2 regions of the Streptomyces sp. NPDC126510 genome follow, and region 1 is predicted to be linked to the other one. Evidence: riboswitches for the same ligand, from Rfam matches in the RefSeq annotation. Region 1 holds a riboswitch; the other holds the start of a gene.

Region 1 (14,512 bases):
CTGCCGTCCACGGGGGCGGGTCCGTCCTCCGGGCCGAAGCAGTGCTCCAGCGGCGGGATCGCGGGCGGCCGGGCCGTGGTGCGGACGTCGTCGGGGAGGGTGTCCAGGTCGCCGTAGGAGGCGAGGACCCGGATGCGTTCGACCTCGCGCCCCTCGTCGTCGTACTGGAAGAGGGAGGCCTGGCCGGTCGACAGGGTGCGGCCGGTGCGGACGACGTCCGTGCGGACGACCGCGGGGCCGGGCTGGGACGCGGTCAGGTAGTGCGCCGAGATCGTGAAGGGGTCGGCGTGCGGCAGGGCGTCCGCGAGGGCGCGGCCCAGGACGGCCAGCAGGTAGCCGCCGTTGACGGCGCTGATGATCGTCCAGCCGGCGGAGAGGTCGATGTCGTAGACGCCCGGCGCGCGGCGGGTGAGCGCGGTGTCGCGGTCGAACTCGCTGTCGCCGATCGTGGCCCGGGCGGCCGGGGCGGTGGCTGCTTCTGGCATGGCTGAACAGTACAAGAACTAACTACTAAGCGGTAGCTTTGTGACCGCGACGCAGGTCATACGCCTCCCCTGCCGCCCCGGTCACGCCTTGGTGAGACACGGGCAATTTCTCGGTAAGTGTCCGACTCATCCGTAAACCCCCGTACGCCGTCCGTCCTCTGTAGGGGCATGAGCCTCACCGGAACCCCGTTCCTCTGCACGCTGGTCGTCCTGTCCGTCGCCGCCCTGGTCCTGCCGCTGGTCCTCTGGTCGCGCATCCGCGGGCCCCGGTTCACGCGCGTGGCGGCCCGGGCGCTGATGCTGCTGTTCGCGCAGGGGACGGCCGTGGCGCTGGTCTTCACCCTGGTCAACAACGCCGACAACCTGTACGACAACTGGGCCGACCTGCTCGGCACCGGCGACCACGTGGAGCAGGCGGCGAATCTGGGCGCCGACGGCACCGGCGGCATCGCGCTCACGCGGCTGCCCAAGGCGCGCCAGACCTTCAAGCCCGCCACCGGACCCGGGATGGGCGCGGCCGGCGGGGTACGGGTGACCCAGCTCGCGGGCCGGGTGTCGGGGGTGAACGCCGAGGTCTACGTCTGGCTGCCGCCGCAGTACGGCGAACCGGCCTACCGGCACCACCGGTTCCCGGTCGTGGAGCTGCTGCCCGGCTACCCCGGCTCGGCGAAGGCGTGGTTCGGCTCGCTGTACGCGCACGAGCAGCTGGAGCCGCTGATGCGTGACGGGCGGGTGGCCCCGTTCATCCTGGTCGCGCCCCGCACCAACCTGCTGGCCGCGGTGGACACCGGCTGCGCGAACGTCCCGGGCACGGTCGACGCCGACACCTGGCTGAGCGTCGACGTGCCGAAGATGGTCATGGACAACTTCCGCGCCCAGCCCGCGCCGCAGGGCTGGGCCGTCGCCGGCTACTCGGCCGGGGCGCACTGCGCGACCAGGCTCGCCGTCGCCCATCCCGACCGCTACCGGGCCGCCGTCAGCATGTCCGGCTACAACGACCCCGGCGGCGAACGCGATTCGCTCACCGCGCAGAGCCCCGCCCTGCGCTCCGCGAACAACCCGCTCCTGATGCTGCGCAGGTCGGTCGTCCCGCCGCGGATCGCGCTGTACCTCTCCGGCCAGCCGCGCGACGGCTACCAGGACGCCGTGGCCATGCAGCAGGCCGCGAAGGCACCGACGACCGTGCACGTCGTGTACATCCCCAAGAGCGCGGGCGGACACAACATGGCGCTGTGGCGGCCGCAGGTGGTCCCGGCGTTCCGCTGGCTGACCCAGCAGATGGGCATCGGCCGGGTCACGGCAGGACGGGCTGCTCCTCCTCGCTCACCGTCGACCTCCGGTGCCACGCCCGCGGAGCTCGCCAGTGGTACCGCATCGCGAGCAAACGCAGTACGAAGGCGGTGATCACCGCGAGAGAGCTGGTGAACGGGTTCAGGGCGTCGTAGCGGATGCAGAGGGCGGCCAGGGCGGAGCCGACGATCGCCGGGACCGCGTACAGGTCTCGGTCCCAGCGCAGCAGGGAGGGGACCTCGTTGGCGAGGACGTCCCGCAGCACACCGCCGCCCACGGCGGTGGTCAGCCCCAGACCGGCGGAGGCGGTCAGGCCGAGCCCGTACTCGTACGCCTTGATCGTGCCGGCGACGCAGAACAGGCCGAGGCCGGCCGCGTCGAAGACGTTCACCGCGATCTGGATGCGCTCCACCTGGGGGTGCAGGAAGAACACCAGGAGGGTGGCGAGCAGCGGGGTGAGGAAGTACCCCAGGTCCGTGAAGGCGGCCGGCGGTACGGCCCCGATGACCAGGTCGCGGAACAGCCCGCCGCCCAGCGCGGTGACCTCGGCGAGGACGGCCATGCCGAACACGTCGAAGTTCTTGCGCACGGCCAGCAGGGCGCCGGAGATCGCGAAGACGAAGATGCCGATGAGGTCGAGCGTGTGCTGGACGGACGGGCTGAAGAGTTGCTGGAGCACCCGGACATCTTCCCCTGCGGTCGGGCGACGCCCCATCCCGCCTGCCTGAAGCCCGGTGAACACCGCAGGGCCGGCAGGAGTACCTGCCGGCCCTGTGGCCGTCGTGGTCGTCGCGGCGCAGCGACAGGCCGGTGAGCGGGGAGCTCAGGCCTTGGAGCCGGTGGCGTCGCCCTTCTCGGCAGCGGAGCTCTCCCCCTCGGAAGAAGCCTCCGCCACGGCCGCCGACGTCTGCGCGGACTCCTCCAGCACCTCGTCCGGAACGAGCTCCGCGGCTTCCTTCGCCGCGGTGAGCAGCACGGTGTCCTGCGGGGCCTGGTCCTCGAAGTTCTCCGGGTGATGACAGGCGACCCGCTGGCCGGGCGTCAGCTCGACGAGCACCGGTTCGGTCGTCTTGCAGATCTCCGTGGCCTTCCAGCACCGCGTGTGGAAGCGGCAGCCGCTCGGCGGCGAGATCGGCGACGGTACGTCGCCCTTGAGCAGGATGCGCTCGCTCTTGGCCGACTTGCGCCGCGGGTCCGGGATCGGCACCGCCGACAGCAGGGCCTTGGTGTACGGGTGCATCGGCGACCGGTAGAGCTGGTCCCGGTCGGCCAGCTCGACGATCTTGCCGAGGTACATCACCGCGATACGGTCCGAGACGTGCCGGACGACCGACAGGTCGTGCGCGATGATCACATACGTCAGGCCGAGTTCCTGCTGGAGGTCGTCGAGCAGGTTGACGACCTGGGCCTGGATCGACACGTCGAGCGCGGAGACCGGTTCGTCGGCCACGACCAGCTTCGGATTGAGCGCGAGCGCGCGGGCGATGCCGATGCGCTGGCGCTGGCCGCCGGAGAACTCGTGCGGGTAGCGGTTGTAGTGCTCGGGGTTGAGGCCCACGACCTCCAGCAGCCGCTGCACTTCCTTCTTGATGCCGCCCTCGGGCGTGACGCCCTGGAGCTTGAAGGGGGCGCCGACGATCGTGCCGATGGTGTGGCGCGGGTTCAGCGAGGAGTACGGGTCCTGGAAGATCATCTGCACGTCCCGGCGGAGCGGACGCATGCCGCCGACACCGAGGTGCGTGATGTCCTTGCCCTCGAACTCGACCGTTCCCGCGGTGGGTTCGAGCAGCCGCGTGATCAACCGGCCCATCGTCGACTTGCCGCAGCCCGACTCGCCCACGACACCGAGGGTTTCGCCGGCCCTGACCTCGAAATCTATGCCGTCGACCGCGCGCACCGCACCGACCTGCCGCTGCAGCAGCCCCTTGCGGATCGGGAAGTGCTTCTGCAGCCCGGTCACCTTCAGCAGAACGTCGCCCGGAGCCGCGTCCCCGTTGAGGGTTGCCGCGCCGGATGCGCTCGCCTCGGTGCCGTCGCTCTCGGCGGGAGTGGTCACAACGGTGTCCTTGGAGTTCTCGCTCACAGCTTCGGCGCAATCTCTTCGGTCCAGATCCGCTCCCGCTGCTCCCTGGACATGTGGCAGGCGGCCCAGTGCCGGCTTCCGGCTTCGGTCAGCTCGGGGCGGACCGTGCGGGTGACGTTGTCCTTGGGGACGTCGGCGTACGGGCAGCGCGGGTTGAAGGCGCAGCCGGACGGGACGTTGATCAGGGAGGGCGGGGATCCCTTGACCGGGATGAGGCGCTCCTGCTGCTCACGGTCGAGGCGCGGCATCGAGCCGAGCAGCCCCCAGGTGTAGGGGTGGCGGGGCTCGTAGAACACCTGCTCGGCCGGGCCTCGTTCGACGCAGCGGCCTCCGTACATCACGAGGAGATCGTCGGCGAGTTCGGCGACGACCCCCAGGTCGTGGGTGATGATGATGACCGCGGAGCCGAACTCCTTCTGCAGGTCCCGGATCAGGTCGAGGATCTGCGCCTGCACGGTCACGTCGAGGGCGGTCGTCGGCTCGTCCGCGATGAGCAGCTCGGGGTTGTTGACGAGCGACATCGCGATCATCGCACGCTGGCGCATACCGCCGGAGAACTCGTGCGGGTAGCTGTCGACGCGCTTGTCCGGCTGCGGGATGCCCACGCGGTCGAGCATCTCGACCGCCCGGCGGCGCGCGACCTTCTTGCTGACGTCGTGGTGGATCCGGTACGCCTCCACGATCTGCTGGCCGATCGTGTAGTACGGGTGCAGCGCGGACAGCGGATCCTGGAAGATCATCGCCATCTGACGACCGCGCAGCTTGCGCACGTGGTCGGGGTCGGCGGACAGCAGCTCGGTACCGTCCAGCCAGATCTCGCCCGAGAGCCGCGCCTTGCGCTTGCCGTACTGGCCGGCGGTGTGCAGACCCATGATGCCCAGCGAGGTCACCGACTTGCCGGAGCCCGACTCGCCCACGATGCCGAGGGTCTTGCCCTTCTCCAGCTGGAAGCTGAGCCCGTCGACGGACTTGACCAGGCCGTCGTCGGTCGGGAAGTGCACCTTCAGGTCGCGCACTTCCAGGAAGGCGGTCGGTGCCGTGGAGTCACTCGTGGGCTCGCCCACGGCCGCTCCGGTCTTGCTGAGTTCGGTCATGCGAGCCTCACTCGGGGGTCGATCACGGCGTACAGGACGTCCACCACGAGGTTGGCGATGAGCACCGCGACGGAGGTGATCAGGGTGACGCCCAGGATAATGGGCAGGTCCTGGTTCTTGATCGCGTTGAGTACGGCCTGGCCCAGGCCGGGCAGGCTGAAGGTGGTCTCGGTCAGGATGGCGCCGCCGATGAGGGCGCCGAGGTCCATGCCGAGCATGGTCAGGATGGGTGTCATCGTCGAGCGCATGGCGTGCTTGCGGATGACGGCCTGTTCGCGCATGCCCTTGGCACGGGCGGTACGGATGTAGTCCTCACCGAGGATCTCCAGCATGGTGGCGCGGGTGATCCGGGCGTACATCGCGGCGTACAGGAACGCCAGGGTTACCCACGGGAGGATCATGCCGCCGAGCCAGCCGGTGAAGCTCTCCTCGATGGGCACGTACTCGGCGTTGATCCAGCCCAGCCCGTAGGAGAAGACCGCCAGGCTGAGCAGCCCGGTGAAGTAGATGGGGAGGGAGACGCCCGCGAGGGCGATCACCATCGCACCGCGGTCCCACATGCTGCCCCGCTTGAGAGCGGAGAGGACACCCGCCGCGACACCGAACAGCAGCCACAGCACGGCCGCACCGAGCGCGAGTCCCAGGGTCACCGGGAATCGGTCGGTCAGTACCGGCCAGATGGCCTGTTCACTGCGGAACGAGTAACCGAAGCACGGTGCGGCGCAGTGGGTGACGTCGCCGCCGCCCGCATAGGTGCGGCCCACGAAGATGCCTTTGAAGAACTCCCAGACCTGGACGAAGATCGGGTCGCCCAGACCCAGTTTCTGGCGCACGGCCTCGACGGCAGCCGGGTCGGCCTGCTTGCCCACGAAGCTGGCGGCGATGTCGACGCCCGCCCACTTGGGGACGAGGAAGAAGATGCCGAAGACCACCATGATGATGACCGCGAGCATCACTACGGCGGCGAACAGCCGCCTGATCAGGTAAGCGAGCACAGATCTCGGCCCGCTGCGGACCTCGGGCCACCGGAGGTCTTCCGGTGGCCCTGGGTCACGCCGCGCCGGCCTTCACCTGCCTTTCGTGCCGTACGGCGGGTGTGCCGGTTACTTCGCGGACTTCAGGCCGAGGTTGACGAAGTCGTACATGCCGCTGTACGCGTCCGTCGTGTAGACGTTGGCCAGACGGCTGGAACGCCAGTTGATGAACTTCTCGAAGACGAAGGGCAGGTAGTAGCCGCCCTCCATGACCTTGTGGTTGATCTCCGTGGCGATCTTGGTCTTGCCCGCGTCATCCAGAGTGGTGACGTACTTGTCGAACAGGCCGTCGATGGCCTTGTCCTTGATCAGGGCGAAGTTGTTGTTGCCGCTCTCCAGGATGTAGCTGCTGTCCCACAGCGGCAGACCGTAGCCCTGCACGGACGGGAAGTCCGGGCCCCAGCCCATGATGATGATGCCGTAGCCCTTCTTCTTCACGTTCGAGGGGCTGCCGATGATGCCGGAGCTCTGCGAGCCGTCGTACTGGTCGATGTCGGCGGTGATGCCGACCTTCTTCAGCGACGCCTGGAGGGACTCGGCGGTGGCCACCTCGGACGGCTTGTTGTTGCGGACCGCGATGGTGGTCTTGAAACCGTTCGGCTTGCCGCAGGCCTTCAGGGCTTCCTTGGCCTTGGCGGCGTTGCCCTTCTTGTTGGCACCCGCGATCTCGTACGGGTCGTACTTCTGGCCCTCGGCGCCCGGGACGGCCGGCGGCAGCATGTTGGTGCCGATGTCACCACCGGCGATGGGGCCACCGCGGGCGGTCTGCAGCGACACGTGGTCGGCGCCGTAGATCACGGCCTTGCGGCACTCGATGTTGTCGAACGGCTTCACGCTCTGCGGGAAGACCGCGTAGCGGATGTAGCCGGAGACCGGGTTGTCCAGGTTGCCCTTGTGCTGCTTCAGGGCGGTGGTGCGGCCCTGCGGGGACATACCGGTCTGGTTGATGTCCAGGTCGTAGTCGCCCGCGATCAGGCGCGCGTCCATGTCGTTGGCGTTGGAGAAGAACTTGACCGTGATCTTGTCCGGGTTCGCCTTGCGGATCGGGTCCGAGGCCTGCTTCCACTCGGTGTTGCGGACCAGCGTCAGGTCCTTGCCCGGGTTGTACGACTGGAACTTGTACGGACCCGAGGAGAACGGGTGCAGGCCGTACTTGGACTTGGTGTCCTTGTCCTGGCGGACCGGGGACGCCGAGGTCAGGGCCAGCATCTCCTCGAAGTCGGAGTTGGCCCGCGGCAGCTTGAAGACGATGGTCTTGTCGTCGGGCGTCTCGATGGCCTTCAGACCCAGCTTGTCCGCGGACTTGTCCTTGTACGGGCCCTGGTACTCGCCCTTGGGGTCGAGCACGTCCTTCAGGTAGACCGGGCCGCCGGACAGCACGTCCTGTGCCCAGACGCGCTCGATGCCGTACTTGACGTCCTTGGACGTGATCGGCTTGCCGTCCTCCCACGTGACACCCTCACGCAGGGTGTACTGGTAGGTCTTGCCGTCGTCCGAGATCTTGGCGAGCCCGGTGGCGAGGTCAGGCGTCAGCTCGGTGCCGGCCTTGCCCGGCTCCGTCTTGCTCGTGACGAGCTGGCGGCTGTAGTAGCGGGAGAAGTTCCACATGAAGCCGTAGTAGCCGCGCGTGGTGTCCCACGAGTCGGCGTCCTGGGCACCGGCGAACTTCAGCGTGCCGCCCTTCTTGGCGAGCGAGGCCTGGGCGACCTTGTTGTTCGCGGCGTCGAAGCCCGCCGCCCCGTCCTTCGACCCCTCGTCGCCGTTGCCGCCGCCGCACGCCGCCGTGGTCAGCAGTGCGGCGACCACGGCCGCAGCGGCCATGGCCTGCTTGCGCCGCCCTGAGGTGCGTTGGGTAGTCACGATCTCGGATCCTCCGGATAGATGAGAGACCCCGTGCCAGGTGTCACGGGTCGCTGTTTGTACGGCAGTTCAGCGGGAACCCTTCGGGTCGAGCGCGTCACGCACGCCGTCACCGAAGAGATTGAAGGCAAGGACGGTGATGAAGATCGCCATGCCCGGGACCACCATGTACATGGGGTCCGAGTCGTAGTAGTCGATCGCGCTCGACAGCATCTGCCCCCAGGAGGCCGTTGGGGGCTTGACACCCACACCCAGGAAGCTGAGTGCCGCCTCGGTGAGGATGTTGGTGGGGATCATCATCGTCGTGTACACGATGATGGGCGCGACGAGGTTGGGCAGCAGCTCCTTGAAGAGGATGTAGAACCGCCCGGCGCCGAGCGACCGGGCCGCCTCGACGTACTCCCGCTCGCGCAGCGAGAGCGTCTGGCCGCGCACCACGCGTCCGATGTAGGGCCACCCGAAGAAGCCGATGACCAGGATCATCACGAACAGACGCACGCCGGTGCCGGTCAGCCCCAGCATCTGGTTCGGCATGACGGAGACCAGGGCGATGATGAACAGCAGCTGCGGGAAGGCCAGCAAGCCGTCCATCACACGGCTGACGACGGCGTCGACCCAGCCGCCGAAGAAGCCCGCCAGAACACCCAGGACGGTGCCGATCACGACGGCGACGATCGCGGACAGGAAGCCCACGAGGAGTGAGATCCGGGCGCCGTAGATGATGCGGGCGAAGATGTCACGGCCGCTCACCGGCTCGACACCCAGCAGGTGATCACCACTGATGCCGCCCAGCGCTCCCGTGGGGGTGCCGAACAGCGGGTCGATCAGGTCCTCGTGGTGCGCCTCGGGATCCTGGCCCACGAGGCTCGTGATGACCGGCGCGAGGAGGGCGATCGCGATGAGCACGAGCACCATGACGCCACCCGCCAGCGCGAGTTTGTCCCGTTTCAGGCGCTCCCAGGCGATCCTGCCGAGAGAACGGCCCTGTACGGCTTTCACACCGGCGCCGACAACTGCCGCTTCCTCGGCCGCACTCGGAGCCGCTTCCGCGGTCGGCTCGTGCAATGGTGCCGTCATCAGGCAGGGACCCCTCTTCTCAACCGGCGGTGGCCGGCCCGCGCATTCCGCTGTAGCGGCGTGATCAGTCCGTCGTACGCAGGGGTGAAACTCCCCTGGTGCGGGGAGTCTTCAACGCTTCAGCGTTTCGCTGCCAGACTTGACGATGAAAGGATGCGCAAACGTGATGCTGTCTGCGGGATTCCGTTATCCGGACAAGGGGCGACGGGGATCGGTCGCGGACAGACCTGGACATTTGACGCAGGCTAGATGATTTCGCCGCTATCTACGCGCGAAGACGCGCCTCTGTCACGCTCGATGAGGATGAGGGCGGGCGAAGCTCAGTACCGGCCCTGGACCGGAGGGTAGCCGTAGCCGGAGGCCGGGGCCTGGACGGGCGCGGTGGCGTGGGCCTCACGGTCGTAGAAGGGGCGCGCGTTCTCGCGCAGCCACATCGCGACCGGGTCGTGCTCGTCGGACATGGCGACGGTCGACACGGGCAGCCCGTCCGGTACGGCGCCGAGGGACTGCTGCATCATCGCGCGCACCGAGTCCACGGCCGGCGGCGAGGTGTCGTACACATCCAGTCCGATGGCGAGGTACGGCGCGCCGAGCGCGGGCTGCACCCAGGCGCGGCGCAGCGAGCGGACGGCCGGGGTGCGGTGGGCGTTCTGCGCGAGCAGGGCGTAGAACTGCGGGATCTCGATGGCGGGTTCGGACAGGCGCAGGGGTCCGGCGGGCTGGCGGTCCAGGCCCGTGGCGATGCGGCGCAGGTCGAGCCACGGGATACCGACGCCGCCGCCGGGGGCGTGCGGGTTGAGCCAGAGGCCGTAGTGGTCGGGGTAGAGGGCGCGGGCGACGTCGAGTCCGTCGATCACCTCGTACGAGCGGTTCCAGCCGCTGGCGGAGAGCTCCTGGGCGGAGGTCACGCAGGGGGCGTAGCCGTGTCCGTCGACGTCCATGTTCCCGTACTGGGCGTCGGGGGAACCGGCCTGACCGTGCCAGAGGAGCATCCAGATCTGGCCGGTGTGCGGGGTCGCGAGCGCGCGCAGGAGTGCCTCGTAGGCGTCGTAACGCCCGGGCGTGACCTGGCGCAGCATGTGCTCGACCTGTCCGGCCGCGGCCGTGCCGCTCGCGCTCACCTTTACCGCCCCTTCGTACAACGCCTCGACGGTGCCCTAGCTTAAGCCCGCAGGGGAGCCAGGGGATTATGCCGTGGGGCGGGTGCGGGTCGTGTGTGGTTGATCGCGCCCACGCGGCGGAGCCGCATGATGTCACAGCCCCGCGCCCCTGCGGCGATGTCCTACCGCTGGTAGAAGGGCCGGACCCGTTCCCTCATCCAGTTCCCCACGGGATCCTCCGTCACGTCCAGGAGGACCAGGTTGACCGGCCACGGGGCCGGGGCGGCGGTGACGGCGCGGGTGAGGGCGTCCAGGGGGAGGACGCGCAGGTCGCCTTCCCACTGGGAGAGTTCGACACCGACGAACATCACCGGGTCGGCGGTCTCGATCGCGGCGAGGCAGCGGCGGGCGGTGACGACGACGCCGGTCGCCTCGAACTCGGCGGCCGCGGCGGCGAGGAAGTCCACCGGGTCGTCCTGCCAGTCGGGCTCGAAGAGGCGGACCCGGCCGCCGCTCGCGGGGCCGTCCAGCGGGGTCCGGCCGGCCCGGCACAGCTCGGCCACGGCCGGCGGCGGCAGCGGGATACCCACCACCCCGCCCGGGTTGACGGCTATCCCCGCGTGCGGAGGAAGGCCGCGGGCGAACTCCACGGCGGGCGCGATGGTGTACGACATGTGCGAGCCGGCGACCTGGCGGAACTGCTCCTCGGAGCTGAACACCGGCACGAACGCCTGGCCGTCGATCTCGATGCCCGGCAGGTCGAGGGGGCCGCTGTGCGGGCCGCCGCCGTTGGGCAGCGGGATCCACACGAAGCTCCGGCCGAGCACCTCGACGATCCGCCCGCCGGCCGCCGGTCCCGCGCCGAGGGAGGCCGAGAGCACCTCCTCCAGCTCGTTGCCGGGCCAACCACCGTGCGGGTGGGTCTGCGTCCGCGCCGGGAAGTCCGCGGAGAAGTCCGCCGGGATGTCCATCTGCCTACCGCCTGCCTGGAACCACTGCTGTGGGTCAAAAGGCTAACGGCTGACGGATGCCGGGCGGCAGGAGGAAGGCCGGATGGTGGACGACCGCGCGGGCTCAGCCCGTGAAGCCGATTCTGCGGAGGCCGTTCGCCGCGTCCCGGTCGGCCAGGACGGCCGAGGCGCAGCCGGCGGGGAGGTCGCCACGCTCCACCGCGCGCAGGAGGCGGGTGCTCGCCGCGCGGTGGCGCAGGAACGCGTAGCGCGAGACGCCGCGGCCGCGGTCGCGCTGGCCGGCCAGGGCCTGTTCGGGACTGACGTCGAGGAGGAGGAGGTGCAGGGCGCCGCCGCGGCGGCCGGCCTCGCGGGCGAGCCAGCGGCGGACCCAGGCCTGCGTGCCGCAGTCGTGCACGACGACGCCCTCGCCCGTGCGCAGGGCGCGCCGCAGCCCGGCGTAGTGGGCGAGGCGGACGAGCGGGCGGTAGAGCGCGTACGGCAGGGCACGCGGCATGCGGCGGGCCCAGTGGTCGCGGGTGTCCTGGGAGTCGATACGCCGGCCCGGGACGGTGCGCCGCATCAGCGTGGACTTGCCGCTGCCCGGCAGTCCCGTGACCACGACGAGGTCGCGGGGGCCGAACAGCAGTGCGTGCGGGCTCCGGCCGGCACGGTCGCGCAGGTCGCGGACGACCGGCGCCGGTGCCGGGGCGCGGACCGCCCGGGCCGGTGCGGCCGGCTGCTCGGGCAGCGCGATGCCCGTCGTCGCGTACGCGGTGGTCCTGTTCACCGTGATCGTCCTCCCCTGGGGCCAGGTACGGAGTCCCATCCCCGCCGAGTGTAAAGAGAAGGTAATGCCGCAGGCCTCTCATTTACGTGCCCGTCCTGCAACAGGGCTGCTACAGGTCGCTGCGTCCGGCGCGACGGACTCGTGCACTCCCTGGAAAAGGTCCCCCTGCCGCGCCGGAAGGATGCGTGCAATGATGTGCCCGCCAACTGCATACCGGCCGTTTGAATCCGCGCGGGAGAGTTCCCAGCAGCAGCTGTCGCTGGGGCGCCGAAGGAGCAAGTCCCTCCCTTGAATCTCTCAGGCCCCGTTACCGCGCGGGCGAGGCACATCTGAAAAGCGGGCCGCCCCCTCCTCATGACAGGGGTGGCTCCACCCAAGGTGCAAGTCACGACCCGTGCGGTCATGGCGAACCTCTCAGGTTCCGATGACAGATGGGGAGGAACGACCTCGCCCTCCCCCACGCTCGAACGAGCTCGCGCGGGAGGTACCCCCATCGCCTCTGGGAGACGACCGACCGTGAGCAGTACAGGAGAACTCCGTCACACCGCGCTCGATGCCCTGCATCGCTCGCTCGGCGCGACGATGACCGACTTCGCCGGCTGGGACATGCCCCTGCGCTACGGCTCCGAGCGCGACGAGCACACCGCGGTGCGCACGAAGGCCGGGCTCTTCGACCTCTCCCACATGGGCGAGATCACCGTCACCGGCCCGCAGGCCGCCGCCCTCCTGGACTTCGCCCTGGTGGGCAACATCGGCGGTGTGAAGCCGGGCCGGGCCCGCTACACCATGATCTGCCGGGCCGACGGCGGCATCCTCGACGACCTGATCGTCTACCGCCTGGGCGAGACCGAGGCCGCTTCATCCGAATACATGGTCGTCGCCAACGCCTCCAACGCCCAGGTCGTGCTGGACGCGCTGACCGAGCGCGCCGCCGGCTTCGACGCCGAGGTGCGCGACGACCGGGACGCCTACGCGCTGATCGCCGTCCAGGGACCCGAGTCGCCCGGAATCCTGAAGTCCGTCACCGACGCCGACCTCGACGGCCTGAAGTACTACGCCGGTCTGCCCGGCACCGTCGCGGGTGTCCCGGCCCTGATCGCCCGGACCGGCTACACCGGTGAGGACGGCTTCGAGCTGATCGTGAAGCCCGAGCACGCCGTCGAGGTGTGGCAGGGCCTGACCAAGGCCGGCGAGGGCGTCGGCCTGGTCCCGTGCGGTCTTTCCTGCCGCGACACGCTGCGCCTGGAGGCGGGCATGCCGCTGTACGGGCACGAGCTGACCACCTCCCTCACCCCCTTCGACGCCGGGCTCGGCCGGGTGGTGAAGTTCGAGAAGGAGGGCGACTTCGTGGGGCGCGAGGCCCTGCGCGAGGCCGCCGGGCGGGCCGAGCAGAACCCGCCGCGCGTGCTGGTCGGCCTGGTCGCCGAGGGCCGTCGGGTCCCGCGCGCCGGGTACGCGGTCGTCGCCGGCGGCGAGGTGATCGGCGAGGTCACCTCCGGTGCCCCCTCCCCCACCCTCGGCAAGCCGATCGCGATGGCGTACGTCGACGCCGCGCACGCCGCACCCGGCACGACCGGCGTGGGCGTGGACATCCGGGGCAGTCACGAGCCGTACGAGGTCGTGGCGCTGCCGTTCTACAAGCGCCAGAAGTAGACACTGGCCCAAGGGCCGCGGCAGCGACTCCGCGCCCGTCGTCCCAGCTCACCAGCAGTCCCCCCTTCCACAGCACTCCCGCGCGTACAGGAGAATCCAGGCCATGAGCAACCCCAACGAGCTGCGCTACAGCAAGGAGCACGAGTGGCTGTCGGCCGCCGAGGACGGCGTCTCGACGGTCGGCATCACGGAGCACGCGGCCAACGCGCTCGGCGATGTCGTGTTCGTCCAGCTTCCCGAGGTCGGTGACTCCGTGTCCGCCGGCGAGACCTGCGGCGAGCTGGAGTCGACCAAGTCGGTGTCCGACCTGTACTCCCCCGTCTCCGGTGAGGTCACCGAGGTCAACGAGGACGTCGTGAACGACCCGTCGCTGGTGAACTCGGCCCCCTTCGAGGGCGGCTGGCTGTTCAAGGTGCGGGTCACGGACGAGCCGGGCGACCTGCTCTCCGCCGACGAGTACACCGCGTTCTCCGCGGGCTGAGGGAGTCGCATGTCCGTCCTGAACACACCCCTGCACGAGCTCGACCCGGCCGTCGCCGCGGCGGTCGACGCCGAGCTGCACCGCCAGCAGTCCACGCTCGAGATGATCGCCTCGGAGAACTTCGCGCCGGTCGCGGTCATGGAGGCGCAGGGCTCGGTCCTCACCAACAAGTACGCCGAGGGCTACCCGGGCCGCCGCTACTACGGTGGCTGCGAGCACGTCGACGTGGTCGAGCAGATCGCGATCGACCGCGTCAAGGAGCTGTTCGGCGCCGAGCACGCCAACGTCCAGCCGCACTCGGGCGCCCAGGCCAACGCCGCCGCGATGTTCGCGCTGCTCAAGCCGGGCGACACCATCATGGGCCTGAACCTCGCGCACGGCGGGCACCTGACCCACGGCATGAAGATCAACTTCTCCGGCAAGCTCTACGACGTCGTCGCCTACCACGTGGGCGACGACGGCCGGGTCGACATGGCCGAGGTGGAGCGGCTGGCCAAGGAGTCCCGGCCGAAGCTGATCGTCGCCGGCTGGTCGGCGTACCCGCGGCAGCTGGACTTCGCGGAGTTCCGCCGGATCGCGGACGAGGTCGGCGCGTACCTGATGGTCGACATGGCC
Region 2 (14,512 bases), on a different contig from region 1:
TTGCGAAGTTGTTCGGCAAGAGCGCGCGAGAGGGCAGTGACAACGCCACCGCTCGTCATCGCGCACAGCCTGACGCGGAGGGCCAGCGGCCGCTGTTCCGGGACCAGGTGGGCGGCCCGGGCGGCGATGTTTCCGGTGGTCAGGGCGCGCCGTCGGTTGACCCTGCACAGTCCGGCGGCATAGGTTTCGGGCAACCGTCAGCCTCAAGTGCGGGTGGAGGGTTTTCCGACCCGTACGCGTCCAACGCCCCCGGTGGGCAGCCGCGGCAGGAGGATCCGATGTCGGCCCTGGTGTGTACGAGGTGCGGTAACCGTAACGCGGAGAACAGCCGTTTCTGCTCCAACTGCGGCGCGCCGCTGCGGGCGGGAGCGACACCGGAGCGCCCGTCCGAGACGACCTCCACGATCTCCATCTCCGGTCTCGAGGCCTACGACAGCGAGACCACCGGTCAGACGCCGATGCCGACCCTGTCCCCCGAGGCGCAGGCGGCCGTCGACGCGTTGCCGCTGGGTTCCGCGCTCCTCGTCGTGCGCCGTGGGCCGAACTCGGGCAGCCGCTTCCTGCTGGACGGCGACCTGACCACGGCCGGCCGGCACCCGCAGAGCGACATCTTCCTGGACGACGTGACGGTCTCCCGGCGGCACGTGGAGTTCCGCCGAGCCCAGGACGGCTCGTTCACGGTGGCCGACGTGGGCAGCCTGAACGGCACGTACGTGAACCGAGAGCGCATCGACCAGGTCGCCCTGAACAACGGCGACGAGGTGCAGATCGGCAAGTACCGGCTGGTCTTCTACGCCAGCCAGCGGGGCTACTGACCGGCTGCGGCCGGGCAGACCCAGCGAAGGTCCATCCGTCAGGGAAGGTCCATGCTTCATACACCGAGCGGCGGTGCCGGACACGGCACCGCCGCCACGGACAGTGGGCTGATGAGCATCGGCGCGGTGCTGAACGCGCTGCGCGGTGAGTTTCCCGAAGTGACCATCTCCAAGATCCGCTTCCTGGAGTCGGAAGGGCTCATCGAGCCACAGCGGACCCCCTCGGGGTACCGCAAGTTCAGCGCCCAGGACCTCGAGCGGCTCGGACACGTCCTGCGGATGCAGCGGGACCACTACCTGCCCCTGAAGGTGATCCGGGAGCATCTGGAGGCCATGGAGCGTGGTGAAGCCGTGCAGCTGCCGGTCGTGGGCCGTCAGCGGGACGGTGAATCCGCGTCCGAGTCGTCCGAGCCGCCCACCGCAGCCCGGATCGGACGGGACGAGCTGCTCATGGCCGTCGGCGTGGACGAGCAGGAGCTCAAGGAGTGGGAGTCCTACGGGCTCCTCACCCCTCTGGAGGACGGGGCCTACGACGCCGAGGCGGTCACCGTCGCCCTGCTCGTCGTGGAGCTCGGGCGGTTCGGGATCGAGCCGCGGCACCTGCGGGCCATGAAGGCCGCCGCCGACCGGGAGGCCGGGCTCGTGGACCAGGTGGTGGCGCCGCTGAAGCGGCACCGGAACCCGCAGACCAGGGCTCACGCCGAGGCTCGCGTCAAGGAGCTGGCGGGGCTCACGGTGAAGCTGCACACCGCGCTGGTGCAGACGGCGCTCGGGGTGCGGCTGCCCTGAGACGGGCGGGGTCTCGAGGGCTGGATCAGGCGCCCGATCCGGGCCCGACTACCCAAACATCCCGGGCACGGCCTAGGGTTGCTGTGTGAACGAGCTCGATGTCGTAGGTGTCCGGGTCGAAATGCCCTCCAACCAACCGATCGTGCTGCTGCGTGAAGTGGGAGGCGACCGTTACCTCCCCATCTGGATCGGTCCGGGGGAGGCGACGGCGATCGCCTTCGCCCAGCAGGGCATGGCTCCCGCGCGGCCGCTGACACACGACCTGTTCAAGGACGTGTTGGAAGCCGTCGGCCAGGAGCTCACGGAGGTGCGCATCACGGACCTGCGTGAGGGCGTCTTCTACGCGGAGCTGGTCTTCGCCAGCGGCGTCGAGGTGAGCGCCCGCCCGTCCGACGCCATAGCGCTCGCGCTGCGCACCGGGACGCCTATCTACGGCAGCGACACGGTGCTCGACGACGCGGGTATCGCGATCCCGGACGAGCAGGAGGACGAGGTGGAGAAGTTCCGCGAGTTCCTCGACCAGATTTCCCCGGAGGACTTCGGCAGCAGCAGCCAGTGAGTTCCTCGGATGCGGCAGTGGCCTGAGCAGTGTGTGGGCGGCCCGGCGGACGATGTGGTCCGCGGCGGGGCCGCCCGTCGTGTGTGACGGGTGAATTGCCCGCGTATGCCGCTGGCGTGTGAGAGCGTCACGCGGTCCGTTCCGGACACATTCGGCTAGCCTTTCCCCGCGACGGGGCACGGGAAACCACTCTCAGGGTGATTATCACTCGGCGTGGCGAGTGTGGCGATCGTTGACGCACCCCTGGTGACTGCCTACCGTCGAGAAGGCAGGTCAAGGACGGAGGTCGGCGTGAGAAATAGCGGCGACGGTACGGCTGGGGGCGGCCCCGAGCGCAGTCTCAGGGCGAGCGGTCCGTACCCTCCCCCCGGCTCACGGCCCCTTACGGGCGGGACGTACCCCCAGCCCGGTGGCGCGGCCGATCACACTCCGCAGCGACCGACAGCGGTGCCGAGCAGCGGAGGGACGACGTCCATGGCGTCCGAGCAGATCGGCTATCGCGGCCCCACGGCCTGTGCGGCCGCCGGTATCACCTACCGGCAGTTGGACTACTGGGCCCGCACCGGGCTCGTCGAGCCCAGCGTGCGCCCAGCCTACGGATCCGGGACGCAGCGGCTGTACAGCTTCCGGGACGTGGTCGTCCTGAAGATCGTCAAGCGGTTCCTCGACACCGGGGTGTCGCTGCAGAACATCCGCACCGCCGTTCAGCACCTGAGGGAACGCGGTTTCAGCGACCTCGAGCGCATGACGCTCATGAGTGACGGCGCGACGGTCTACGAGTGCACCTCGCCCGACGAGGTCCATGCCCTGCTCCAAGGCGGCCAGGGGGTCTTCGGGATCGCCGTCGGGGTGGTGTGGCGGGATGTCGAGAGCGCGCTGTCCCAGCTGCACGGCGAGCGGATCGACACCGGCGAGACTCTGGTCGGGCCCAACCCGGCGGACGAGCTGGCGCGTCGACGGAACCGGGCCGTCTGAGCCGTCCGGCAGCGGGGTACGCAGACGGTCGCACGCCACGGGACGTTGCGCACCCGGATGTAAGCGGTTGCCGCCGGGCTTGTCATGGCCTCTCCCGGGCCGTCGAGAGCGCCCGGGCGGGGCGTTGTCAGTGGTGTAGGGCAGCATCGGGGGTGTGAGAACCTCGCCCACGATCCTGCATCTCGACATGGATGCCTTCTACGCCTCGGTGGAGCAGGCGTCCAAGCCGAGTCTGCGCGGGAAGGCCGTGGTCGTGGGCGGGCTCGGGCCGCGGGGCGTGGTGGCGACCGCGTCGTACGAGGCGCGGGTATTCGGGGTGCATTCGGCGATGCCCATGGGCCAGGCCCGGCGGCTCGCGCCGAACGCCGCCTATCTCGTGCCGCGCTTCCACGTCTACCGGTCGATCAGCGAGCGGGTGATGGAGTTGCTGCGTGCGCTGTCGCCGCTGGTGGAGCCGCTGAGCCTGGACGAGGCGTTCGTGGATCTCGAGGCCGGTGGAGTGGCGTGGGACGAGCGGTCGGCGCGGCTGGCCGGGGTGAAGCTGCGCGCGGACATACGCGCCGCCACGGGCCTCACGGGATCGGTGGGGCTCGCCGCGTCCAAGATGCTCGCCAAGATCGCCTCGGAGGAGGCCAAGCCGGACGGGCTGGTGGTGATCGAGCCGGGGACGGAGCGGGCGATGCTCGGGCCGATGTCCGTGCGGACACTGCCGGGAGTGGGGCCGGCGACGGGTGACCACCTGAGGCGGGCCGGGATCACCACGGTCGAGGAGATCGTCGAGGCGGGCGAGGACGAGCTGGTCCGGCTGCTGGGCAAGGCACACGGACACGGCCTCTACGCCATGGCCCTGGCACGGGACGACCGGCCCGTGGTGGCGGAGCGCGAAGCGAAGTCGGTGTCGGTCGAGGACACCTATGACGTGGACATCCACGACCGGATGCGCGTCGGGCTGGAGGTGCAGCGGCTCGCCGAGCGGTGTGTGCGGCGGCTGCGCGGGGCCGGTCTCTCCGGGCGGACGATCGTGCTGAAGGTGCGGCGGTACGACTTCTCGACGCTGACCCGCTCCGAGACGCTGCGCGGCCCCACGGACGACCCCGCGGTGGTCCGTGAGGCGGCGGCCAGACTGCTGGACTCGGTCGACACGACCGGCGGGGTGCGGCTGCTCGGCGTGGGGGTCAGCGGGCTCGCCGACTACACGCAGGAGGACCTGTTCGCCCAGGCGGCGGGGGAGCGGGCGGTCGCGGAGAGCCCGGTCGAGGAGCATGCCGTGGCGCCGGCGGAGGAACAGCCGCCGCTCGCCGAGCGGCGCTGGCCCGCCGGGCACGACGTGCGGCACGCCGAGTTCGGGCACGGCTGGGTGCAGGGCAGCGGCCTGGGGCGGGTCACCGTACGGTTCGAGACGCCCGCCTCGGAGCCCGGGCGGGTGAGGACCTTCCGGGTCGACGATCCGGATCTGGAGGCGGCGGATCCGTTGCCCCTGGTGTTACGGGAGCCGGAGGGGGGAGACCGGATGCCCGGGGTGGGGTCTCAGGCCGTTTCGTCGGTGCCCGCGAGCTTGCCGAAGTCGTGGTCCGGGAGCGGGGGCGGGGCGGCGACGTCGAGACCGTAGTGGTGGTAGAGCTGCAGTTCCTGCTCGGGGGAGAGGTGGCGGCCCACGCCGAAGTCGGGGGCGTCCTTGATCAGGGAGCGTTCGAACGGGACGTGGAGGGCACCCTCGATCAGTTCGCTCGGCTCCAGGGGGACGAAGGCGTCCCTGCTGAACAGGCCGGTCCGTATGGCCGCCCACTCCGGCTCACCGGTGGCGTCGTCGAGGTAGACCTCGTCGATGGTGCCGATCCTGGTCCCGTTGCGGTCGAACGCCTTGCGGCCGATCAGGTTGCGCGGATCGATATCGGTTCGCACGGGCCCTCCACATGGTCGCACCTCATCCGTAGACACAACAAAACGGTACAAGCGGGGATGCGGCCACTCGAAGGTTCGTGCGTTGACCTCGCTGGTACGCTGGCAGCGGCTGCTGACCCCGCGCGGGAGAGTCCTCCAGACACCATCGGAGGCGCCGAAGGAGCAAATCCTCCCCGGAATCTCTCAGGCACACGTACCGCACGGACGAGGTCACTCTGGAAAGCAGAGCGGGTGTCGACGGCTTCCGCTCTCACCGACGGTGAAAGCCGGAGGCCTTCGGGCGATCCGGTGAAGCTCTCAGGTTGAGATGACAGAGGGGGAGGCCGTCCGGGTACCCGTGCAGTGGTGCCCCTCGCAGGTCGTGTCGACCAGGAGGCCTCCGCAATGACCGCCCACCGCATTCCGCTCTCCGAGCTCGAAGAGGCAGTTCCATTCGAGCAGCGCCACATCGGCCCCGACCACGAGGCCTGCGCCAAGATGCTCGCGCACGTCGGTTACGGCTCGCTGGACGAGCTGACCGCCGCCGCGGTCCCGGCCGTGATCAAGAGCGCCGAGGCGCTGGACCTGCCCGGTGCCCGCAGCGAGGCCGAGGTGATCGCCGAGCTGCGCTCCCTCGCCGACCGCAACCAGGTCCTCGGCTCCATGATCGGCCTCGGCTACTACGGCACGTTCACGCCGCCGGTCATCATGCGCAACGTCATGGAGAACCCGTCCTGGTACACGGCCTACACGCCGTACCAGCCGGAGATCTCCCAGGGCCGGCTCGAGGCGCTGCTCAACTTCCAGACCATGGTCGCCGACCTGACCGGACTGCCGACCTCGGGAGCCTCCCTGCTCGACGAGGGCACCGCGGCCGCCGAGGCCATGGCGCTGTCGCGGCGCCTGGGCAAGAACAAGAAGGGCCTGTTCCTGGTCGACGCGGACACCCTGCCGCAGACCATCGCGGTGATCCAGACCCGCGCCGAACCAACCGGTGTCGAGATCGTCGTCGCCGACCTCAGCGAGGGCATCCCCGCCGAGATCGCCGAGCGCGAGATCAACGGCGTGCTGCTCCAGTACCCGGGCGCCTCCGGTGCCGTGCGGGACATCAAGCCGGTCATCGACCGGGCGCACGAGCTGGGCGCGCTCGTCACCGTCGCCGCCGATCTGCTGGCGCTGGCGCTGCTGAAGTCGCCCGGTGAGCTCGGGGCGGACATCGCCGTGGGGACGACGCAGCGCTTCGGTGTGCCCATGGGCTTCGGCGGGCCGCACGCCGGCTACATGGCGGTCCAGGACAAGATGGCGCGCAGCCTTCCCGGGCGGCTCGTCGGCGTGTCCGTGGACGCCGACGGCAACAAGGCCTACCGGCTGGCGCTGCAGACGCGTGAGCAGCACATCCGCCGGGAGAAGGCGACCAGCAACATCTGCACCGCGCAGGTGCTGCTCGCCGTCATGGCCGGCATGTACGCCGTCTACCACGGCCCGGAAGGCCTGAAGGGCATCGCGCGGCGCACCCACCGGTACGCCACGGTCCTCGCCGCCGGGCTCGCGGGCGGCGGTGTCGAGGTCGTGCACGGGGCCTACTTCGACACCCTGACCGTTCGCGCCGGTGGCCGGGCCGCCGAGATCGTGGCCGCCGCGCGGGACAACGGGGTCAACCTGCGTCTCGTCGACGCCGACCACGTCTCCATCGCCTGCGACGAGACCACGACCCGCGCCCAGCTGCGTGCCGTGTGGGCGGCCTTCGGGGTCGAGGGCGTCGTCGAGGCGCTGGACGCGGCCACGGAGGACGGGCTTCCCGGCGCGCTGCTGCGCACCGACGACTACCTGACCCACCCCGTCTTCCACCAGCACCGCTCCGAGACCGCCATGCTGCGCTACCTGCGCAAGCTGGCCGACCGCGACTACGCGCTCGACCGGGGCATGATCCCGCTGGGCTCCTGCACCATGAAGCTCAACGCGACCACCGAGATGGAGCCGGTCACCTGGCCCGAGTTCGGGCAGCTGCACCCCTTCGCGCCCGCCGAGCAGGCCGGCGGCTACCTCACCCTGATCCACGAGCTGGAGGACCGGCTCGCCGAGGTAACCGGCTACGACAAGGTGTCCCTCCAGCCGAACGCCGGGTCGCAGGGTGAGCTGGCCGGACTGCTCGCCGTCCGCGGGTACCACCGGGCCAACGGCGACGAGCAGCGCACCGTCTGCCTGATCCCGTCGTCCGCACACGGCACCAACGCCGCCAGTGCGGTGATGGCGGGCATGAAGGTCGTCGTCGTGAAGACCGCCGAGGACGGCGAGATCGACGTCGAGGACCTGCGGGCGAAGATCGAGCAGCACCGCGACGAGCTGGCTGTGCTGATGATCACGTACCCGTCCACGCACGGTGTGTTCGAGGAGCACGTCTCCGAGATCTGCGCGCAGGTGCACGAGGCGGGCGGGCAGGTCTACGTCGACGGGGCGAACCTCAACGCGCTCGTCGGGCTCGCCAAGCCGGGGCACTTCGGCGGGGACGTCTCGCACCTGAACCTGCACAAGACCTTCTGCATCCCGCACGGCGGCGGCGGTCCGGGTGTCGGTCCGGTGGCGGTGCGCGAGCACCTCGCGCCCTACCTGCCGAACCACCCGCTGCAGCCCGAGGCGGGCCCGCAGACGGGCGTCGGGCCCATCTCCGCAGCGCCCTGGGGCTCCGCCGGCATCCTGCCCATCTCGTGGGCGTACGTCCGGCTCATGGGCGGCGAGGGGCTGAAGCGGGCCACGCAGGTTGCCGTGCTCAGCGCCAACTACATCGCCAAGCGCCTCGAGCCGCACTACCCGGTGCTCTACACCGGCCCCGGCGGGCTCGTGGCGCACGAGTGCATCATCGACCTGCGGCCCCTGACCAAGGCGACCGGCGTGAGTGTCGACGACGTCGCCAAGCGGCTGATCGACTACGGCTTCCACGCGCCGACCATGTCGTTCCCGGTGGCCGGGACGCTGATGATCGAGCCGACCGAGTCGGAGGACCTGGCCGAGCTGGACCGGTTCTGCGAGGCGATGATCGCCATCCGCGCGGAGATCGAGAAGGTCGGCTCCGGAGAATGGCCCACGGAGGACAACCCGTTGCGCGGCGCCCCGCACACCGCCGGTGCGCTCGCCGGGGAGTGGGAGCACGCCTACAGCCGCGAGGAGGCCGTCTTCCCCGCCGGGGTGTCGGTCGCCGACAAGTACTGGCCGCCGGTGCGTCGCGTCGACCAGGCCTTCGGCGACCGGAACCTGGTGTGCTCCTGCCCGCCGCTGGACGCGTACGAGGACTGATCGGCCGACCGGTCACAGGGAGGGGCTCCGCGGTGCGGGGCCCCTCTCGCCGTTCACCGTCGGGTCATGCGGTGGCGACGACAGGGCTCCCCGGGCGACAGGGCCAGGTCCTTCTCGGCGTCCCCGGTGGTCGCGGCAGTCAGTTCGCCGCCCTCGACCGTGCGGCGGACCGACCCCATCACCCCGTATGCGTCGCCCTGGCCCGCCGCGTGGGCTCAGACGCGGTCGATATGGACGTTTGTCGACTTCACGCGGGCCGTCGCCTCCATTCCGACCTCCAGGCCCAGTTCCTCCACCGCCTCACGGGTGAGCAGCGAGACGAGCCGGTGCGGGCCGGCCTGGATCTCGACCTGGGCGGCGACGTCGCCGAGTTTGATCGCGGTGACGATGCCGGGAAAGGCGTTGCGGGCCGAGGTGTACGGGGTGTCTTCCTCGGCGGTGCCGGACCGGGCGAGCTCGACCGAGAAGGAGGCCAGGTCGCGCCCGTCGATGAGCCGTCGCCCGGCCTCGTCGCGATGGGTCGTGATGCGGCCCGCGTCGGCCCAGCGACGGGCGGTGTCCGGGCTGACGCCGAGCAGCCGTGCTGCCTGGCCGATCGTGTAGGACTGCATGCCGGTCACGATAGGGGCGGGGGAGGGCAAGGGGGGATGCGGGGTTGGCCGTCGGGAGTAACGCGACCGGGCGCTCGGCCGCGGACGACAGGCCGGAGCTCGGCTCACCCCACGTGCACCCTCGGCCGCCGCTCGCGGTCCGGTTCCGCCTCGCGCAGGACCTCGCGGGTCACCGGGGCGACCTCGCCCTGGCCGAACAGGAAGAACCGCAGGAAGTTGGCGAAGGGCCCGCCCTCGGTCCACTCGAAGTAGATGTGCGGGGTCCGGCCGGTCGCGTCGCGGACGTGCAGCAGCAGCGCGGCCAGGGCGTTGGGGATGGAGGACGACTCCAGGGTCAGGACGCGGTAGCGGCCGTGCAGCACCTCGCCGCGTACGCTCAGGCCCGCCTCGAACTCGGACGGGTCGGTCACCGTCACCTCGACGAAGACGAAGTCCTCCTGGCCGGACACGTCGTTGTCCTGCCGGATCTGCTCGATCTTGTCGCGGTACTCGGCGATGTCGCGCCGGTCGGGCTCGTTGGCGATGAACCGCATCCGGCGGCTGGCCACGTCCCGGACGAAGCGCTCCGCCATGTCGTCCAGCGTCACGCTGGTCACGCGCAACTCGAACGCCCGGGCCAACCGTGACAGCAGGGAGACCAGGATGATGCCGGCGATGAAGCAGGCGCCGATCTTCACGCCGTCCGGGCGCTCGATGACGTTGAGCACGGTCGTGTAGAGGAACACCGCGGAGATCACCGCGAAGGCGATCGTCCAGTTCCGTTGCCGGGCCTTGCGGGCGGCGATGGTCACCGCGATCGCCGCGGAGCTGATGAGGACCAGCACACCGGTGGCGTAGGCGCCGCCCTGGGCGTTGACGTCGGCGTCGAAGATCCAGGTGACCAGGAAGGCGATCAGGGTGAACACGATGACCATGGGGCGTACCGCGCGGGCCCAGTGCGGGGCCATGCCGTAGCGGGGCAGGTAGCGCGGCATCAGGTTGAGCAGACCGGCCATCGCGGACGCACCGGCGAACCACAGGATGGCGATGGTCGAGACGTCGTAGACGGTGCCGAAGGTGTTGCCGAGGTAGTGGTGGGCCAGGTAGGCGAGCGCCCGGCCGTTGGCCTGGCCGCCCGCCTCGAACTCCTTCTCCGGGATGAGGAGGGTGGTGATGAAGCTGGTGGTGATCAGGAAGACGCTCATGATCAGGGCAGCCGTGGTGAGCAGCTTCTTCGTGTCGCGGATGCGTCCGGCCGGCCGCTCCTCCGTGTCGTCCGCATCGCCCTCGACGTGCGGCATCACGGCGACACCCGTCTCGAACCCGGAGAGGCCGAGGGCCAGTTTCGGGAAGACGAGCAGAGCGACGCCGACCATGGCGAAGACGTTGCCGTGCTGGGCGGTGAGGGCGCTCGACCAGTCGCTGATCACATGACCGGCCGTGATGACGTGGTAAAGGCCGACGACCACCACGACCGCGTTCAGCGCGAGATAGGCGCCGACCAGGGCGACGGCGACGCCGACCGCCTCCAGGAAGCCCTTGAGGAACACCGCGCCCAGCAGGGCGACCAGAACCAGGGTGATCAGCATCCGTTGGTCGTGCAACGCACCCGTCAGATGCGGGTTCTCCACGAGGTGGGTGGAGGCGTCGGCGGCCGACAGGGTGATGGTGATGAGGAAGTCGGTGGCGGCGAAGCCCAGCAGGGTCAGGACGAACAGCTTGCCCTGCCAGAAGGAGAGCAGCCGCTCCAGCATGGCGATCGAGCCTTCGCCGCGGGGGCTCTCCTCGGCCACGCGGCGGTAGACGGGCAGGGCGCCGGCCAGCGTGACGACGACCAGGACGATGGTCGCGACCGGTGACAGCAGTCCGGCGGCGAGGGCCGCGATGCCCGGTTGGTATCCGAGGGTCGAGAAGTAGTCGACGCCGGTCAGGCACATCACCCGCCACCAGCGCTGACCCCGGTGCGCAGGCTCCGGTTCGGCATGCGGCCCGGTGTGACCACCGCCCTTGCCCATGTCCGACAGGCCCTCCAGCATCCAGCCGCGCAGACGGCTGGGTGGGGAAGGCTCCGGACGGCTCGGCGCCGGGTGCTCGGTGGTGGCCATCGACGTGCTCCCGATCGTGTGGATCAGCGTGGTTCCTGCCATCACTGGACGGCTCGGTCAGCGTAAGCGGAGCGTGACGCCATGGCCCATGAACGAAGGGGCCGAGCGCGTCAAGCTTCCGTTAAGACTGACGGCCGGGGCGGCCGCGGCTCCGAAAACACGAGATGAGCGCCCGTCGGGCGGCATTGACCTCGACGGGGGCGGTGCTCCCTGGCCGGCTCACGGACGGACACCCTGCGTGATCGCGACGGAGTCGGCATCGTAACGTTCGTCTGAGAATCCGAATGTTTCGCACTCACGTCAGGTTCCAGGATCGCGAGAGATTCACCTCGCACAAGGGGTTGCCACCCTTTATCCGCTGTCTCTAGGGTGCGGCAGCAGCGAAGCTTTCTGGGTTTGATCCGAAACTTTCGAGACTCTCGAGGAGCGCATGATGGGCGACCCCGCACTGTCCCGCCGCGGCTTCCTGGCGGCCTCCGCCGCGGCCGGTCTGGGGATGACGGCACTGACCGCATGCGGCGGGGACTCGGACGGGGGGTCGTCGGGGACGACCACGATCGAGTGGTGGAACATCTCCACCACCGAGCCGTCCAAGACCGTCTGGGCCGCTCTGGCGCGGAAGTTCGAGGCACAGAACCCCAAGGTCAAGATAAAGATCGTCCAGCTGGAGAACGACGCCTACAAGTCGAAGATGACGGCCCTGACCGCCTCCGGGAAGCTGCCCGACATCTTTCACACCTGGGGCGGCGGTGTGCTGAAGCAGCAGGTCGACGCGGGACTGGTGGAGAACCTCACGGACCGGACCAAGCCGTGGGCCGACGCCCTCCTGCCGGTAGCCCGGGAGCCGTACCTGTTCGACGACCAGGCCTACGGCGTCCCGTTCGACATCGGCATGATCGGCTTCTGGTACAACAAGGCGCTCTTCCAGAAGGCCGGCATCGCCGAGCCGCCGACCACGTGGGACGGCTTCCTCGACGCCGTACGCAAGCTGAAGGCCGCCAAGATCACGCCGCTGGCCCTGGCCGGCAAGGAGAAGTGGCCCGGCATGTACTACTGGGCCTACCTCGCCATGCGCTCCGCCGGGGCCGAGGCGCTGCAGAAGGCCTACGACGACAAGGACTTCACCGGTGCCCCCTTCCTCGAGGCGGGCGAGCACCTGAAGGAACTCGTCGCCCTGCAGCCGTTCCAGAAGGGCTTCCTCGGCGCCGCCTACTCGTCGCCCACCGGACAGGCCGCCGCCGTCGGCAACGGCAAGGCGGCCATGGAGCTGATGGGCCAGTGGGCGCCCACGGTGCAGGCCGACGCGGGCAAGGGCCTCGGCAAGGACCTCGGCTTCTTCCCGTTCCCCGCGGTCGAGGGCGGCGAGGGCGCCATCACCGAGGTGTTCGGCGGAGGCGGCGGGCACGCGCTGCGCAGGGGCGCCCCGCAGGAGGCCGTCGACTTCCTCAAGTTCTTCGCGTCCGAGGCCACCGACCTGGAACTGGTCAAGAAGACCGGTGTCCTGCCCGTGGTCCCGGCGGCCGAGAGCGCCATCGCCGACCCCAACATCAAGGCCGTCCAAGCCCAGTTGAAGGCCGCCACCGGCTTCCAGCTCTACCTCGACCAGGCCTACGCGCCCGCCGTCGGCCAGGAGGTCAACGACAGCGTGGCCGCGCTCATCGCGGGCTCCAAGTCGCCCGGGCAGGTCGCACAGTCGATCACGAAGACCGCGAAGGAAGAGCAGTAACCGGCGATGACCTCCACGTTCCTGCCGGACAAACGGACCGGCCCCGGCGCCGGTTCCCCGCCCCCGGCCGCGGCCCGGCCCACGGGGCGGACCCGGCGACGCGCTCTGCACTGGCTCACCGCAGCCGGCTTCCAGCTCCCCGCCCTGGTGCTGTTCATGGGGCTGGTGCTGCTGCCGATGCTGTTCGCCCTGTACGCCGCGTTCTTCCGCTGGGGCGGCTTCGGCATGCCCTCCGACTACATCGGCGGCGAGAACTTCACCCGGCTCTTCCAGGACGACGTCTTCCTCGGCGACCTGTGGCGCTGTCTGGTCCTGGTGGTGCTGTCGCTCGCCCTCCAGCTGCCGTTCGCGCTCGCCATGGCCGTCCTGCTCAACCAGCGGATGCGCGGCCGGGCGGTCTACCGGATGCTGTTCTTCGCCCCGTACGTCCTGTCGGAGGCCATCACCGGCATCCTCTTCGGCATGATCTTCGCCCCGGACGACGGCTTCGCCGACCAGGTCCTCGGCAGGATCGGTCTCGAGGGGCTGGGCGGGGAGTGGTTCGCGGATCCCTCCACCGTCATGGCGACCGTCTTCCTGGTCATGACCTGGAAGTACTTCGGCTTCCACATGATGCTGTACCTGGCCGGGCTCCAGGCCGTCCCGAGGGAACTGACCGAGGCGGCGCTCATCGACGGGGCCAGTGCCTGGCAGCGCTTCCGCAACGTCACACTGCCGCTGCTCGCGCCCACCCTGCGCATCAGCGTGTTCCTCGCGGTCATCGGGTCGATCCAGCTCTTCGACCTGGTGTGGGTGACCACCGCGGGCGGGCCTGACCACCACTCCGAGACCATGGCCGTGACCATGTTCCAGTACGGCTTCAAGCGCTACCAGGTCGGCTATGCCAGCGCGATCAGCGTGGTCATGTTCGGCATCAGCCTCGTCTTCGCCCTCGCCTACCAGCGGTTCGTCCTCCGGCGCGACCTGCAAGGGGCCACCACGACCATGCGGGGTGACGGTAAGTGACAGCGAGTCAGAAAATCCGTGCGCGCGGGAAGACCTGGAGCCTGCACCTCGTCCTGGTCGTCGTCGGGGCCGTCATGGCCGTCCCCCTGCTCTACGCGGCGCTCTCCGGCTTCAAGTCCACCGACGAGCTCTCCCGCAACCCGGTCGGACTGCCCGAGTCGTGGGTCACCTCCAACTACACCCAGATCCTCGGCTCGGGGGACTTCTGGCGGCTGATCGGCAACAGCACGCTGATCGCGATCGGCACGACGGTCCTGGTCGTCGCCGTCTCGGCCCTGTCGGCCTTCTCCTTCGCGCGGTTCGCCTTCCGGGGCCGGGAGGTGCTGTTCACGCTCTTCACGATGGGGCTGATGTTCCCGTTCGCGGTGGCGGCCCTGCCCTTGTTCCTGCTGCTGCGCTCGCTGGATTTGCTGGACAATCCGCTCGGCGTGATCCTCCCGCAGGCCGCCTTCGCACTGCCGATGACGATCATCATCCTGCGGGGCTTCTTCCGGCAGATCCCCGGCGAGCTGGAGGAGGCGGCCACGCTCGACGGGTGCAGCTCGTTCGGCTTCTTCTGGCGGGTGCTGCTGCCCATGGCCCGGCCCGCGCTCGGCACCGTCTCCGTACTGGCCGTCGTCACCAGCTGGAACAACTTCTTCCTGCCGCTCCTGGTGTTCACCGACGCGCAGTGGTGGACGCTGCCGATCGGCGTCCAGCAGTTCCAGGGGCAGTACTCCGCGGAATACGCCAAGGTCTTCGCCTATCTGGTGCTGGCCATGGTCCCCGCCCTCGCC

The links. Region 1 has a riboswitch for glycine ahead of gcvT (glycine cleavage system aminomethyltransferase GcvT). Riboswitches for the same ligand answer to the same signal wherever they lie in the genome.
Region 2: it holds a riboswitch for glycine, as region 1 does, so the genes downstream of both, gcvP (aminomethyl-transferring glycine dehydrogenase) here and gcvT (glycine cleavage system aminomethyltransferase GcvT) in region 1, are expected to answer to the same signal.

What each region holds. Positions count from the first base shown of each region.
Region 1 covers NZ_JBEORR010000007.1:752-15,263, reverse strand. Annotated here, with positions in the region: gene ABTX60_RS11095 (thioesterase family protein) at 1-485, opposite strand, end outside; gene ABTX60_RS11090 (alpha/beta hydrolase) at 654-1,889, shown strand; gene ABTX60_RS11085 (trimeric intracellular cation channel family protein) at 1,780-2,454, opposite strand; gene ABTX60_RS11080 (ABC transporter ATP-binding protein) at 2,599-3,831, opposite strand; gene ABTX60_RS11075 (ABC transporter ATP-binding protein) at 3,855-4,952, opposite strand; gene ABTX60_RS11070 (ABC transporter permease) at 4,949-5,947, opposite strand; gene ABTX60_RS11065 (ABC transporter substrate-binding protein) at 6,056-7,846, opposite strand; gene ABTX60_RS11060 (ABC transporter permease) at 7,916-8,923, opposite strand; gene ABTX60_RS11055 (enhanced serine sensitivity protein SseB C-terminal domain-containing protein) at 9,244-10,044, opposite strand; gene ABTX60_RS11050 (enhanced serine sensitivity protein SseB) at 10,206-10,994, opposite strand; gene ABTX60_RS11045 (AAA family ATPase) at 11,098-11,763, opposite strand; glycine riboswitch at 11,986-12,086, shown strand; glycine riboswitch at 12,087-12,204, shown strand; gene gcvT (glycine cleavage system aminomethyltransferase GcvT) at 12,280-13,416, shown strand; gene gcvH (glycine cleavage system protein GcvH) at 13,520-13,897, shown strand; gene glyA (serine hydroxymethyltransferase) at 13,907-14,512, shown strand, end outside.
Region 2 covers NZ_JBEORR010000026.1:104,309-118,820, reverse strand. Annotated here, with positions in the region: gene ABTX60_RS31390 (zinc-ribbon and FHA domain-containing protein) at 1-815, shown strand, start outside; gene ftsR (transcriptional regulator FtsR) at 867-1,604, shown strand; gene ABTX60_RS31380 (bifunctional nuclease family protein) at 1,690-2,163, shown strand; gene ABTX60_RS31375 (MerR family transcriptional regulator) at 2,455-3,138, shown strand; gene ABTX60_RS31370 (DNA polymerase IV) at 3,293-4,747, shown strand; gene ABTX60_RS31365 (PRC-barrel domain-containing protein) at 4,666-5,040, opposite strand; glycine riboswitch at 5,154-5,249, shown strand; gene gcvP (aminomethyl-transferring glycine dehydrogenase) at 5,425-8,310, shown strand; gene ABTX60_RS31355 (TOBE domain-containing protein) at 8,526-8,921, opposite strand; gene ABTX60_RS31350 (APC family permease) at 9,026-11,005, opposite strand; gene ABTX60_RS31345 (extracellular solute-binding protein) at 11,439-12,731, shown strand; gene ABTX60_RS31340 (carbohydrate ABC transporter permease) at 12,738-13,736, shown strand; gene ABTX60_RS31335 (carbohydrate ABC transporter permease) at 13,811-14,512, shown strand, end outside.